Regions from separate parts of the Heliomicrobium undosum genome, predicted to be linked through region 2. Evidence: riboswitches for the same ligand, from Rfam matches in the RefSeq annotation. Region 2 holds a riboswitch; the other holds the start of a gene.
The links. A riboswitch is a leader RNA that binds a small molecule or an ion and turns the genes downstream of it on or off. The one in region 2 is predicted to bind S-adenosylmethionine.

Region 1: another riboswitch for S-adenosylmethionine. It lies ahead of GTO91_RS11455 (methionine ABC transporter ATP-binding protein); the one in region 2 lies ahead of GTO91_RS14470 (homocysteine synthase).

The regions. Positions count from the first base shown of each region.
Region 1 is NZ_WXEY01000012.1:8,321-16,144, reverse strand. It holds gene GTO91_RS11475 (hypothetical protein) at 1-379, opposite strand, end outside; gene GTO91_RS11470 (hypothetical protein) at 693-851, opposite strand; gene GTO91_RS11465 (MetQ/NlpA family ABC transporter substrate-binding protein) at 968-1,837, opposite strand; gene GTO91_RS11460 (methionine ABC transporter permease) at 2,104-2,757, opposite strand; gene GTO91_RS11455 (methionine ABC transporter ATP-binding protein) at 2,750-3,778, opposite strand; SAM riboswitch class I at 3,907-4,014, opposite strand; gene GTO91_RS11450 (NAD-dependent malic enzyme) at 4,081-5,496, opposite strand; gene GTO91_RS11445 (methyl-accepting chemotaxis protein) at 5,712-7,763, opposite strand.
Region 2 is NZ_WXEY01000021.1:42,183-50,006, forward strand. It holds gene metX (homoserine O-acetyltransferase MetX) at 1-999, opposite strand, end outside; gene GTO91_RS14470 (homocysteine synthase) at 1,015-2,310, opposite strand; SAM riboswitch class I at 2,416-2,537, opposite strand; gene GTO91_RS14475 (ComEC/Rec2 family competence protein) at 2,814-3,722, shown strand; gene GTO91_RS14480 (VanW family protein) at 3,978-5,177, shown strand; gene GTO91_RS14485 (MTAP family purine nucleoside phosphorylase) at 5,319-6,176, opposite strand; gene GTO91_RS14490 (6-phosphofructokinase) at 6,405-7,505, opposite strand; gene trmL (tRNA (uridine(34)/cytosine(34)/5-carboxymethylaminomethyluridine(34)-2'-O)-methyltransferase TrmL) at 7,658-7,824, opposite strand, start outside.

The sequences.
Region 1 (7,824 bases), on a different contig from region 2:
ATTTTAATTGACCTATTTGCTCACTGTCCATTGCGCTCCCCTCACAAGAGAAGCTGAGGATGGGGTACTCATCCGGGTCAGCGCTAACTTCGACAAATCCTGCTTTTTCTCCATCACTAGTAATGTTAACGATATAGCTAAATACCGAATCAGACGTATCGTATACAGGGACAGGTTCCTGTAACTGAATTTTCTTGGACAACCAGGTCGAATCTTTGTTTGCTTTTTTGTCAAGAGCAATCTGAAAGGCAGCCGCCTTTTTAGCTTCAGAAGCAGAAATCTTATCCCCCGAAGAGCCGTCAGCAAAAGACGCTGTGGGGAGCGCAAGCATGAGCAAGGAGCAGCTTAATCCGATAAGTCGTAGAAATCCCTTTTTCATTGTTTTCTTCCTTTATTAATGCAAACTTGTAAACCGCTTTGCTGTTATGTCTTATTTTGGAAAAAAAGTAATCTGGCTGCAATGTCACCACCTTCTGTTTTTTACTGAAGTAATTTTACAATATTTATTTTTTTTGTTCAACCATATTTTAAGCCAATTTACACTCCATTAAGGTGTATATGTTAATAGTTATTTTTTTCGCTTTCTATAAATTTATATTTAACATTAATAGTTATATCCACCGATGTAACCTATTCTCTAAAACAAACAGCCTGAAGTTCACCGCTGTTACGGATGCTTCAGGCTGTTGTTTTTATATCCGGCCTTTTCGTGCTTTGATGTTGGCTATAATGGCTTTTTCCGAGCGATCAGAGAACTCTGTCGCCGCCACAGCGGTGATGTTTTCTGGATCCTGAGCGGCCACATGGCGGACCGTCTGGGTCGAATCGGGAATAGGTTTTTCCGGTGTCATTTGGCTGTCCCTCCTCATGCGTTTGACCAACTCGCTATTGAAGGCAGTAAGCCTAGTATGTCCAAGAACAGCCTGGGTACCGGGGAGAAAAAGCGGCCTGTAACTCGAGGCAGTAGTTAAAAGGCCGGCACGACAGCCCCTTGGTACTTCTCACCGATGAACTTCTTCACTTCGGGGCTGGTGAGCGCCTTGACGAGCTTCTGGATCGCTTCGTTGTTCTCGTTGCCGTTCTTGACGACGACGATGTTCACATAGGGCGAGTCCTTGCCTTCCATCGTCAGGGCGTCTTTGAGGGGGTTGAGGCCGGCGCCGAGGGCGAAGTTGGTGTTGATAACAGCGATGTCGGCGTCATCGAGGATTTTGGGCAGCATGGCCGCTTCCAGTTCGGTGATCACGAGGCCTTTCGAGTTCTCTTTGATGTCTTTGGTGGTCGCCTTCACGCCGGCGTTGGGGTCAAGTTTGATGAGGCCGGCTGACTGGAGGAGCAACAAGGCGCGGCCGCCGTTGGTCGGATCGTTCGGGATGGCGACTCTGGCCTTTTCCTTCAGGTCGGCGAGGGACTTTACTTTGTGAGAGTAGACGCCCATGGGCTCCACATGGACGCCGGCCACGGTCTTCAGATCCAGCTTATGTTCGTCGGCGAAGGTGTCCAGATAGGGCTTATGCTGAAAGAAGTTGGCGTCAAGTTCACCGTCAGCTAGGGCCAGGTTGGGCTGCACATAGTCGTTAAACTCGACGATCTTCAGTTCAATGCCGTCCTTGGCCAGGAGATCCTTAGCGATCTTCGCGATCTCGGCATGGGGCACCGGGGAGACGCCAAAGCGGATCGTCTTCGATTGGGCTGCCGTTTGGCCGTTATTGCCGCCGGCGGCTTTGCCGGTCGTATCCTTGGCGCCGCAGCCGGCTGCGCCGAGGGCGGCTACGGATAGCACCAGGAGGCCGCCAATGAGGCGGGTGACTTTTTTCTGCAACAGTTGGTTGAACATAATTGTGATTCTCCTTGTCTGTTTTTTGCTGTGGTGTTGGTGAGTTTCTCTGTGTCTGTATTTCCTGCAACCTGTGTTTCCGGGGCATCTAAGCGCCCGATACTTTTCTGCGTTTAAGGTCTTTTCTGCGTTACAGTTTTCTAAGGTGTTCTTCTTGCACATTAGCTGTGTTCTCTGTGTTCCTCTGCTTCCTTAAGGTGCTTTTCCTGGAGCCTTCGCTCGCCCCTTTCTCGCCGCAGAAAGGCGAACGCTATTTTGTCAGCTTTTCACACCAGCCCGCGGCGCTTGCGGATCCGCCCGGTGAGCCAGTCGCCGAGGCTCTGGAAGACCTGCACCATGGCCACCAGTACCACGACCGTCACCCAGGTCACATCGCTGTTGTTGCGCATGTAGCCTTCTCGGATCGCCAGATCGCCCAAACCACCTCCTCCCACAGCGCCGGCCATGGCCGAGTAGCCGATCAAGGTCACAAAGGTGATGATGATCCCCAGCAGCAGGCCGGGCAACGCTTCCGGCAGGAGCACCTTGCTGATGATCTGTCCTGGTGTCGCCCCCATGGCCCTAGCCGCCTCGATGATGCCCTTGTCGACCTCTTTGAGGGAGGCCTCGATGATGCGGGCCACGAAGGGGATGGCGGCGACGGTGAGGGGGACGATGGCGGCCTGGGTGCCGATGCGGCTGCCCACGAGCAGCTTGGTCAGGGGCAGGATGGCCACCAGCAGGATGATAAAGGGGATGGAGCGGAAGATGTTGACGGCGATGGCGAGGAAGCTGTTGACGAGCCGGTTGGGCAGGACGCCGGCTTTCTCCGTCACGACCAGGAGGATGCCCAAGGGGATGCCGAGGAGCGTCGAAAGGCCGGTCGCCGCGATAACCATGTAAAAGGTCTCCCATGTGGCCTGCAAGTACGTCTCATTCACGGTCGATCACCTCCACCTTCACATCGCGGGAGCGGATATAGGCGAGCGCCTCGTCGACCTTGACCGCTTCGCCAGTCAACTCCAACAGCAGCGTGCCGAAGGGTGTCTCGCGGACGGTGTCGATGTTCCCGAAGAGGATGTTGGCGTCGACGCTAAAACGGCGGATGACTGAAGCGAGAAGGGGCTCTTCTGTCGCGCCCCCTGCAAAGGTGATCCGAATGAGGCGACCGCCGTTGCTGCGCTGAAAAGTACCTGCCGCGAGGAGGTGGCGGAGCTTCTCCCCCTCGAGGGCGCCCCGGACGAATTCCTTGACGACGGGCGAACGGGGATTGGTAAAGACCTCGCGCACTGGTCCAGCCTCGATGATCCTGCCGCCTTCGATGAAGGCCACCTCGTCGCAGATCTCCTGGATGACCTGCATCTCATGGGTGATCAGGACGACGGTCAGGTTGAAGCGCCGGTTGATGTCGGCGATGAGTCGCAGGATGGACTGGGTCGTCTGGGGATCGAGGGCGGAGGTGGCTTCGTCACAGAGCAGGATCTTCGGGTGGTTGGCCAGCGCCCTGGCGATACCGACGCGTTGCTTCTGGCCGCCGCTCAGGTGGGCCACATAGGTGTCTTCCTTGTCTTCCAGCCCGACGAGGGGCAGCAGTTCCTTCACCCGCGCCCGGATCTGCGCTTTGTCCATACCGGCGATCTCCAGGGGGAAGGCGATGTTCTCGCCGACGGTGCGGGAGGTGAGCAGGTTGAAGTGCTGAAAGATCATGCCGATCTGCTGGCGAAGCGCGCGCAAGCGGCTATCGTCAAATCGGGCGATGTCCTCGCCGTCGATGACGACGCTGCCCTCGCTGGGCCGCTCCAGCATGTTGATCGTGCGGATGAGGGTGCTCTTGCCGGCGCCGCTCGGCCCGATGATGCCGTAGATTTTTCCCTCAGGGATGGTAAGGTTGATCCCGTCGAGGGCGGTGAAGAGCCCCCCGGCGGCGGGGAAGACTTTTTTCAGGTTGCGGATTTCGATCATGGTGTCTCCTCGTTTCGGTGAAGTGTAAAAACTCGCTGACATGAAAAACGCTGGTGACGCGAAAAAATGATGGTACAAAACAAAAAACCTCTTCGACAAGAAGAGGTTTTTGCGCACGCTTATTCCCCTCCTTATCTCCCGGGATGCGTCGCATCCCGCAGGAATTGGCACCGTGTTATACATAACCGGTTGCCGGGCGTCATCGGGCCAGTCCCTCAGCCATCTCTTGATAAGAAGTCCGTATTTCGTTGTCACGCACTTGAGTATAACAAGCACAAGCTTCGCTTGTCAATCGGTTTTTTCTACTCCTCCCCCGGTCCATGGGGAGTCGGCCTTGCCACGCCGGTGCGCCGCGCCACCTCGACGACGGCCCGGGCGACGACCGAGGCCACCTCTTCATGGAAGATGGAGGGGATGATGTGTTCGGCTGACAACTCCTCCTCGGGAACGAGGCCGGCCAAGGCGTAGGCGGCGGCTAAGGACATCTCGTCGCTAATCGTCCTGGCGTGGCAGTCGAGGGCGCCCCGAAAGATGCCGGGGAAGGCCAGGGCGTTGTTGATCTGGTTGGGGTAGTCGGATCGGCCGGTGGCGATGACGCCGGCGATGTCATGGACCGTCTCGGGCTCGATCTCCGGTTCGGGATTGGCCAGGGCGAAGATGACAGGCCGGGCGGCCATGGTCTCCACATCGGCCCGGTCTAAGACACCGGGACCGGAGACACCGATAAACACGTCGGCGCCGGCGACAACCTTTTTCAGGGGTCCCTTGACACAGCCTGCGTTGGTGTGTTCGGCGATCCATCGTTTGGACGGCTGCGACGGCCCTTCATCCCGGGAGATCGCCCCTTTGCGGTCGCAGACGATGAGGTCTGTGGCGCCGGCCTTCAGCAGCATGGCGGTGATGGCCATACCGGCTGCGCCGGCGCCGGCGATGACGATCCGCGCCTGCGCCAGTTCCTTGCCTACCACCTTCAGTGCGTTCAGGAGCCCTGCCAGGGTGACGATGGCCGTCCCGTGCTGGTCGTCGTGAAAGACGGGGATGTCAAGGATTTCGGACAGCCGCTGCTCGATCTCGAAGCACTTCGGCGCAGCGATGTCTTCCAAATTGATGCCGCCAAAGGCCGGGGCGATGGCCCGGACGGCGTCGATGATCGCCTGCGGCTCATGGACGTCCAGGCAGATGGGCACGGCATTGATGCCGGCAAAGCGCTTAAAGAGGACCGCCTTGCCCTCCATGACCGGCAAAGCGGCCGCCGGACCGAGGTCGCCCAGGCCGAGGACGGCGGATCCGTCGGTGACGATAGCGATGGCGTTACCCTTCATCGTGAGAGGAAAGGCCATGTCCGGCTCCCGAGCGATCAACTCGGAGATAGCGCCGACGCCGGGAGTGTAGATCAGGGAGAGGTCTTCCCGGTTGGCGACGGGACAGCGGGAACGTACCTCGATTTTGCCGCCCACGTGGCGGAGAAAGACACGGTCGGCCACGCGGATGACCTGCACACCCGGCGTCTCCCGCAGTTCCGCCAGCAGACGCTCAAAGGCGCGGCTGTCGTGGAGGCGGACCATCAGTTCCCGTATCACGTGGGTGGTCGAGGCCGACACCAGGTCGATCGATCCCGGGTGCCCCTCATGGGCGGCGATAATCGAAAGCACCTGGGCCAACATCCCCGGCTGGTTTTCCAGTTTGAGACGCAGCAACACGTTCACCGCAATCGACATGACAACACTCCCTATCTTGGCGCCGCGTGAGCGGGCGCGAGTATGTAGAGTAGACCCTCGTTTCTGTCATCCCTTCACAGGAAGTATTGCACATTTTCCCCTTCAATCCCTTCACAAAGTCCAGAAAAAAAGAAAAAAGGGACTTATTACAATCCCTTTTTATCAAAAATTTAATATGGATGAATGGAGGTGGTGTCTAGCCTGAGAAGGGCGCTCTAGGGGTCCATGCGAAACTGTTTGGCTTTTTCTTGGAGCGATTGAGCGGACTGGCTGAGCTGGCCGCTGCGTTCGGCCATCTCCTCGGCCACAGCCGCCTGCTCCTGCGTAGAGGCGGCCAGTTGTTGCGAAAGGGCCGAAAACTCGCCGGCCACCCCTTCGATCACCCCGGCCGACGCGTTCATCGCTTTCACGGAGGCAGAGATCATATCGACGGCTTCCTGCATCTGACGAACACTGCCTTCAGTGCGCATGGCCGACCCGATGACCTGCTCCAACGCTGCGGCCCCTTGCCGGATCAGGCCCACCTGCTCGCCGATCGATGTCACGTTGGCGTTCATCATATCGACCATGCCCGAGATCTCCTGCTGCATGTTGCTGACAAGGCTCGTGATCTGCGTCGCTGCCCGGGCTGATTCCTCGGCCAGCTTGCGCACTTCATCGGCGACGATGTGAAAGCCACGCCCATGCTCGCCGGCTCTCGCCGCTTCAATGGCAGCGTTCAAGGCGAGCAGATTCGTCTGCTCGGCGATGCCGGTGATGGAGGTGGTGATCACCCCGATCTCCTCGGATAGCCCGTTGAGCCGGCGAATCGCCGCCGTGCTGGCGTCGACGGACTGACTGACGCCCTGGAGGTGCTGGGACGCTTTTTCGATGGTGTCGTGACACTGGGTTGCCGCCGCCGTCGATTGTCGGGCGTCCTGGGCCAAGGCGTTTGAAGCCGCTTCCCCCTCATGAACATGCAATTCGCTGGCTTGCACATGGTCGCGAAAACGGGCGACCTCCGCCACCTGCTTGCCGGCGCCTTCCGCCAACCCTCCGACGGCTTCGGCGAGTTGTGTCGCCGCCTCACCCACCTGGTTGGCCGATTCGGTCAGGTGACAGGACGATTCGTCCAGTTGTTTCGACTCTGCCAGCACCTGGCTGACGATGCCGCGCAGGTTGACGGTCATTGTGGTGAAGGACTGGGCCAACTGGCCGAACTCGTCTTGAGAAACAACTTCGTTTTTCACCACAGATAAATCGCCCTGGGCGACGCGCTCCGCCTGTTCTTTCAGGTGTCGCAGCGGACGGGCCACGCGTCGCTCGATCAGCAGATACAGCAGTAGGGCAAAGAGGGCGACGGCCAGCAGGAAAATGGAGAGGTTCGTCCAAAGCAACCGTGTCGCCGGCGCATTGACCTCCGCTTCCGGAATGGCGGCCACAAGCTTCATCCCCGTGTTGCCGATCGGCACAAAAACGGCATGCTGCGCCACCCCGTTCATCGTCAGGTGGGCCAGCCCGACTTCTTTGGCTTCCACGACCTGTTTTCCAAACTGTTGCAACTGGGGATCCTGCTCATCGAGGATTTTATCTTTCAGGTTCTTGCTCTCATCGGGGTGGGCCAGGTAAAAGCCCTGTTGGGTTACGATAAAGGCCCGTCCTCCCTGCCCGACGCGGATCTGCCGCACCGCTTCAGTCAGTTCCTTTAAGCCAATGTCAACAGTGGTCACCCCGATCCTCTTCCCTGCCAAACGGATGGGATGGCTGGCGGTGAGCATGGGAACGCCCGTCACCGTGTCTACATAGGGCTCGCTCCAGATGGCCCCGCCGGGGCTGTTCATGCCGTTTTTGTACCAGTCGTATTGAAAATAGTCGTACTCGGCGTTGCTGTAGTCCCAGGTCAGTTTGATCTCATTGCCCTCTTTGTAGAGGTAGGGGCCGAAGTACGTGCCTTTCTCCGGATAGACGCCCGGTTCCAGCCAAAATCCGGCGCCAACACTCATGGGCAGGCTCTTCAGGTGTTCCCGAGTCATGTTCAACAAGTCCTCACTATGTTGCGGACCTAATGCGCCCACATCGTTGGCGATGGTTTGGCTCATGGCGCCGGTGATGGCGATCTGCGACTCCAACCGGGACGCCTCCATCTCCGCCTGCAAACGCATGCGCGACAGCGCTGACGCATCGACGTTATCCTTGGTGTACATGAAACTGACAACTGTTTGAACGGCAAAAATCGCCACGGTAAGCAGGAGGGTAAACCCCACTAACAATGACTTGATGCTTTTCATCGCCACTCACCCTTTTCCTTTTTGTGATTGCTATTACAATTACGACATTCGACATGGTATT
Region 2 (7,824 bases):
GATCCAGTCGGAATCAACGCCGATGAAAAGCGTCCGGGCGGCGATGGAGGCGAGTGCCTTCTCGTAGCCGCCGCGGCCGCGGCCTACATCAAGCAAGTCCATGGCCTTGCAGAGGTACATGTAGGTGTTGGCGTCAAAACGTTGGACCAGTTTGTCGCCCTGGTAGTGCAGGTAGCTCTCGATCTCGAAGCGGTTGTCAAAATCAAAGTATGCCTTCGGCTGGTTGTTCGTCATCCGTCGTCCGAACCGGGCGGTGAAGAGTTCGTCGCTGCGGTAGGTGACCATGCCGAGCATCCGGGCGATGGCGAGGCCCTGGGCCGGCCCTTTTCCGGGCGCGTAGTCACCGCCGTTCCAGGCGGGATCGAGCATGATCGTGCGGCGCATGATCTCGTTGAAGGCGATGCCCATGGCCGTCATGCGGCCGGCCGTGGCGATGGGCAGCAGGCCGTCCATCATGTCCGGGTAGGTGACGCCCCATTCGAGGACCTGCATGCCGCCCATGGAACCGCCAGCCACGAGCAACAGCCGTTCGATGCCCAGGTGATCGATGAGCGCCTTCTGCACCCGCACCATGTCGCGGATGGTGTAGACAGGAAAGTCCATCCCATAGGGACGTCCCGTCTCCGGGTTGATGCTGGCCGGCCCCGTCGTTCCCCGGCAGCCGCCGAGGACGTTGGAACAGATGATGAAAAAGCGGTTCGTGTCAAAGGGCTTGCCCGGGCCGATCAGGTCGTCCCACCAGCCCGGCGCCTTTTCGGCCGGGTGGTTCTTGCCGGCGGCGTGATGATCCCCCGTCAATGCGTGGGCGATCAGGATGGCGTTGGAGCGTTCCCGGTTCAGGACGCCATAGGTCTCATAGGCCACCGTGATGGGGCCGAGCCGGCTGCCCGATTCCAGCACAAAGGCGTCGGACCCCTCGGCGAAGGTAAACGTTTGGGGTTGGACGATCCGTTCGCGGCTTCCCATCAACCCCCAGTTGGCAACGGCCCCAGTGCTCATTCGGATCCCGCCTTCTTACGCCCGGCCTTCGGCGGCCCGCAGCGCCTGATCAAGGTCTTCTATCAAATCGTCCGGGTCTTCCAGACCGATGGAGAGGCGCACCAGATCGGGGCTGACGCCGGCGGCGCGCAAAGCCTCCTCGGAGAGTTGGCTGTGGGTCGTCGACGCCGGGTGGATGACGAGGGACTTGGCGTCGCCCACGTTGGCCAGGTGGGAGAAGATCTGCAGGCTGTCGATGAAACGACGCCCCCCTTCGACGCCGCCTTTGATGCCGAAGGTGAGGATGGCGCCGGCGCCCTTGGGCAGGTATTTTTTCGCCAGATCGCAGGAGGCGTGGTCGCTGCACTCGGGGTAGGAAACCCAACTGACCAGCGGGTGGTTCCGCAGGAAGTCGACGATGTGGCGAGTGTTGCTCACATGGCGATCCATCCGCAGGGAGAGGGTCTCCACACCGTGGAGCAACAAGAAGGAGTTGAAAGGGCTGATACAGTTGCCCATATCGCGCAGGAGTTGCAGACGCGCTTTGACGACGAAGGCCGCCGGGCCGATGTCCTTGGCGTAGACGACGCCGTGGTAGCTCGGGTCGGGGTTGATGAACCCGGGGAACTTGTCGTTCTGAGCCCAGTCAAACTTGCCCGAATCGACGATGACACCGCCGATGGAGGTGCCGTGACCGCCGATGAACTTGGTGGCCGAGTAGACGACGATGTCGGCGCCGAAGTCAATGGGCCGGCAGAGGGCGGGCGTGCCGAAGGTGTTGTCAACGATTAGGGGGATGCCGGCTTCATGGGCCACAGCGGCGACAGCCTCGATGTCGAGCACGTCACACTTGGGGTTGCCGATGATCTCGCCGTAGATGGCCTTCGTCTTTTCGTTGATGGCAGCCCGAAAATTGTCGGTGTTCGAGGGATCGACAAAGCGGATCTTGACACCGAGACGAGGCAGCGTATGGGTGAAGAGGTTGTAGGTGCCGCCGTAGAGGCTGGTGGCAGCGACGATCTCGTCACCGGCAGAGCATATGTTCAGGATGGACAGGGTGATGGCCGACTGGCCCGAGGAGAGGGCCAATGCGCCGACGCCGCCATCGAGGGCGGCAAGCCGTTTTTCCAGCACGTCAGTCGTCGGGTTGTCGATGCGGGTGTAGATGTGACCGGGCTCTTTCAGGGCAAAGAGGTTGGCGGCATGCTCCACATCACGAAACACATAGGAAGTGGTCTGATAGATCGGAACCGCCCGGGAAAGGGTGTCCTGGTCGGGCACATGGCCTTCGTGCAGGGCGATCGTGTCAAAGCGCCATTTTTTCTCTGTCATGGCTGTGCTCCCTTCTCGTCTTTCATAACGTTATAACACCCTTCAAGGGGGTACGGGCGGGATGCAAAAACCCCCTGCGCAGACGCAGGGGGTATACTTCTATCCGCCTCATCTGCCAGGACGAGTCCGTCCTGAAGGAATTGGCACCATGTCGCATCAGTTCCCACTGTTTGCGACGGGTTGCCGGGTTTCATCGGGCCCTTTCCCTCCACCTCTCTGGATGAGTGTCTTCAATTTTCGGCCGGCTCCATAATGGGCAAGCGCTTGGAGTTTATTGTACCCGTGACAGCGGTTGCCGTCAATTGAAAAAATGAAAGGTAACAGAAAATTTACTGACTATGTTATCACCCACTACCGGTCGGGCAGCTTGCCTCGACCAAGCTTCTATTTATCTTCCACTCCGATGGAGGGAATGGCTTGTCCCCGTGGAATACATCATCGTTGTCGGATCGACATTAAGATTCCATGAAAAAGAAGGAGGCCTTCTGTTGCGCAATCGCTGGTTGAAACCGCTTTTTCTGTGCCTGCTGGTCCTCGCCTTGGCGCTGACGGGCTGCTCCAAACCGTCGCCTAGCGCAAAAGCTCCCGGCTCGGGAGGATCGCCATCCACAACGACGACACAGGCAGCCTCACCCCAAAGGGCTGCCCAGGACGTATTGCGCGTTCATTTCATTGATGTGGGACAGGCGGATTCCATCCTGCTCCAATCCCCCGGCGGGCGTTTCGTCCTTGTTGACGGCGGCAATGTAGATGACGGCCGGCTGGTTGTCGATTACCTGAAGCGCCAAGGGGTCAAAGAACTGGCCGCCGTCGTGGCCACCCACCCCCATGAGGATCACATCGGGGGACTTGATAAAGTCCTCAAAAGCTACCCTGTCGGCCAGGTGTACATGCCCAAGGCGACGACAACCACGAAAACCTTTGAGTATTTTTTAAACGCCGTAAAGGCGAGCGGCGCCAAACGGGTGGAAGCGAAAGGCGGCGTGAAACTGGATGTGCCCGATATGGACGGCGTCTTCCTCGCGCCGAACGGGACCGGTTATGAAGAGATGAACGATTACAGCGCTGTCCTCAAGGTCAACTACGGCAAGACCTCCTTCCTGCTGACCGGCGACGCCGAGGCAAAATCGGAAGGTGAAATGCTGGCCCAGGGATATGATCTGAAAGCAGATGTGCTGAAGGTGGGGCACCACGGCAGCACCAGTTCCACCACAAGCCCCTTCCTGAAGGCGGTATCGCCGAAATACGCCTTCATTCCGGTGGGCGACGGCAACGACTACGGCCATCCCCACAAAAAAACCCTCGACAAACTGGCCAAAGCCAGCGTGGAGGTCTTCCGGGCAGATAAAAACGGCACTGTTGTGGTCACCAGTGACGGGAACAAGGTCAACTTCGAACTGGAAAAACGGTAAAAACAAAAGCATTCGCTCATAACGCTAATCGCGTTAATAAGGATGAGCATCATCATCTGTCCGCTTCACGCGGACAAGGAGACTTATGAGTCGGGATAAAGGCCCGGCTCTTTTTTTGTTTTCGCCCTTCTATTCTTTTGGGAACTAGCCCTTCTATTTTCAGTTTAATTTGAATAAATAGGTATAGTAGGATATTTTTTCCATTTTTTCTTTTTGGTCTTCTTCGGTTGACCCATTATTGGCGGAGGTGGTTCTTTGAAACGTTCGGTCCGATCCTGCCTGTTGGTCTTCGCCCTCGTTCAGGTCTTCGCCTGCAGTGAGGCGGAAGCGCTGCCATTGCGCAAAGCGCCCGCGTCGATGCCGCCGCCGGCGGCGCTGGCAGCGGTTTTGCCTGGCGCGACGACTACGTCTACGCCTTCCGTCTTGACACCGTCTAACCCGACTTCGACTGCGACAACCCCTCCGGGGAAAACCCCGTTGACCGCTGCCTCCTCGGGCGCGGGATTGACAACGCCATCTACATCAACACCGTCCAGGGTCATTCCGTCCACACCTACGGCGCCGAGCACAGTTGATCCGGTTGCTCCCGCTGTCCCCACTAGCCCTGCTACCTCAGTTGACCCGGTCCCGGCTAATTCGGCCGACCCAGCTATCCCAGCTAAACCGGCCAACCCAGCTAATCCCGCTACCCCAGATAACCCCAATACCCCGGGGACGACCGACACCACCCCTGTCGCTCCTGTTTTATCGGGTGGAACCATCACCCTGTATATCGGAGAAGAGACGTTCGCCTTCCTCCCCAATAAAGAAATCGCCGCCGTAGATGTCAACAACTGGACCTACATACCCTCCAAGGATCCCAAAGAGGCCCGCGTTGCCGCCGTTCGCTTTGCCGATTCGCTCCCCAGTCACATCCGGCTCCGCGAGGGCGCCGTCAACATGATCACCGATGCCCTGACCGCAGCAACGGACACCGAAGTAGCCGTCCCCTCCTGGCGCCTCGCCTCCGATGTCCTGCTTTCCATGGCCCATGTCAGCGTAGCCGGCGGGCAAAACGCCTCCGTGGCCCTTGACCACATCGACGGGCTGGTGCTGCAACCCCGTGAAGTCTTTTCTTTCAATAAGGCCGTGGGCCCCCGTGAGGCTCACAACGGCTTCGGACCCGGTAAGGTCCTCGTCGGCACTCGATACATCACCGAAATGGGCGGCGGCGTCTGTTTCTCTTCTACCATCGTCCACCAGGCTGTCGTCCATGCCGATGAACAAAGCGGCCTGAAAGTCATCGAACGCCACCGGCACACCCGCCAGGCGCCTTACGTGGAACCGGGCGGCGACGCCACCGTCTATTACGGTGCCATGGACTACAAGTTCCGCAACGGCGACTATATGATCGCCATTGAAAAACAGAAGACAGACGACGGGATGGGCCTCCGTTTCTGGCGGGCGGTCAACTAATCGAGGGCAGGGACGACAACTTTCAATGAAAGCCCATTCAAAAACCATATTAATCCAATCAGTTCGGACTGACCATGCAGCCGCTGGTTTCCACTGGAATCCAGCGGCTATTGCTCATGGTGGCCAGCGATCAAGTCGATGTTACTCGTCGTTCCGATCGCGAAGCAAGGTCGTCTTGCGAAGGGTGGCGCACTCGCACCCCGGATGCGCATCGCCTTGTTTATCCGGCAAGGACTCGAGCGCCATGAGCAAACGACGCGCGGCAGGCTCCGACTCCTCATAAAAGATGTCCTTCAATTCCTGGTGGGACCAGTCGGTGATCACCCCTTCGGCGTAGTTGACCACCAGTTCGAGACGGGCGTAGCAGGCGCCGATCTCTCGAGCCAGGTAGACCTCCGGCGCCACACTCTGGCCGATCACATCACCGCCGGCAATGCGAAAAAAGCGCACCTCGGCCGGGCTCTCGAAATGGCGGCCGTCGGTGACAACATAGTTGGAACGGTCAAAGACGCGTCCTTTGCCGGGCAGCGCCTCGGAAGCGTCGATGAAAGCGCGGCGCAGGATCGGGCAAAAGGGTTGGCGCATGATGCAGAGGGTCGGCGTCCCCAGATCGACATCCTTGCGCATGGAAAAGTCGATGTAATCATGGGGGATGACGAGGTCACGCGGGCGCAGCAGTTCATTGATCGCCCCGACGCCGCCCTCGGAGAGGATCTGTTTGACGCCGGCCTGCTGGAAGACCCAGAAGATCTGCCGCGAGGCGTCGGCCCGCTTTACCCCAGGCCTCCATCCGTGCATGACACAGGTGAGGGCGCGCCGCCCCTTTAATTCAAAGTAGACAAAGGCGGGGCTAGGGCCGAAGGGCGTCTCCCACCCCGGGTATGTCTCCAGAACCGTAAGGCCTGGCACATTGAGGGCTTCCGGGAAGCCGAGCGAATTGGTGCTAGAACCGCCGATGATCGCAAAAGGAGCGGCGGGGATAGACGCGGGAGAATGCATGGGCGATAACCTCCATCGGCATCTAAGATTTCCGTTTCGTCGTCTCGTTCGTGTCTCGTTCGGTTGACTTTCGTCCTTATGAAAGTTTCACCGGAAGACCGCCGAACTATGGGGCGGCAAGGCAAGAGCCGGGCAAAAGCCCGGCTTGCGCTGTTTTCCAGAACCCATTTTTATCATGTTTCATAAAGAAACCATTGTTAATAAGACATCCCTGTTTTACTGCCTCGATCAATCGCCAAAGGAGATCCCCACGGACTTGGCTGCCTGGACGATCTGACCTTCCGTTTTCACCTGCTTGGCTGTGCCGACGGCCTCTTCGAGGGGCACCGGCAGGATCTTCGGCGTCCGCAAGGCTACCATCTTGCCGAACTGTCCGCTCATGATGGCATCGATGGCAGCCGAACCATAGCGGGTGCTGAGGATGCGGTCCTCCGCCGTCGGCGAGCCGCCCCGCTGGACGTGACCGAGGACGGTGACGCGCGTCTCCATGCCGGTGCACATCTCCAATTTCTGGGCCACCACGTGGCCGATGCCGCCGAGACGGACAGGGTCGTGGCTCTGGGCAACCAACTTCTGGACGACCAACTCGCCGCCGATCTCCTTGGCCCCCTCGGCGATGACGACGATGGAGAACTTGCGTCCCCGCTCAGCCCGGGCGCGGATGTGTTCACAGACCTTGCCCAGGTCGAAGGGGATTTCAGGGATTAGGATCACATCAGCGCCGCCTGCCAGCCCTGAGTAGAGGGCGATCCAGCCGGCATAGCGGCCCATGACCTCCAGGATCATGATCCGGTGGTGGGACTCGGCGGTGGTATGGAGCTTGTCGATGGCCTCGGTCGCCGTGGTGACGGCCGAATCGAAACCGAAGGTGACATCGGTGGCCGAGAGGTCGTTGTCGATCGTCTTGGGCACACCCACAACGGGGATGCCTTTTTTATGAAACTCAAGGGCGATGGACAGGCTGCCGTCGCCGCCGATGATGACCAGGGCGTCGATGCCCCGCTTTTTCATGTTGGCGATGCACTGCTCCGAGCGGTCTTCAAAAGTCAGCTTGCCATCCTTTTCGACGGCGTAGCGAAAGGGGTTGTCCCGGTTGGTCGTGCCCAAGATGGTGCCGCCCCGGTGCAGGATGCCTGATACGCTCGACTCGGTGAGCGGCTCCATCACGTCATTGACGAGTCCGTAAAAACCGTCGATGATGCCGACAACCTCCAGGTCGTAGCGCCGAATGGCTGTTTTGACAACCGCGCGGATGACCGCATTCAGTCCCGGACAATCGCCGCCGCCGGTCAGCACCCCGATGCGCTTGATCTGGCCTTGCATCCACATACCCCTTTCTTCATTCCGGTTCCCCGAATCAACGGGAAGTCGCTGTGCCGCACCAAATCCGCTTTGCTGCACCCGAACCGATTTTAAGTCAACCACTTCTGTTTTTACAATCCAATCATGCCATGGGCCGACCATGCCCGATTAGGCGCCCTTTACACCAGTCCCGCAAATCCGTTTTGGCGCAATCCCTCAAAGACGACGACAGAGACCGCGTTGGACAGATTCAGCGAGCGGGCGTCCGCCACCAGCGGGATGCGGGCCACCTGTTGGGGCCGTTCGTTCAGGATCTCTTCCGGCAACCCCTTCGTCTCCTTGCCGA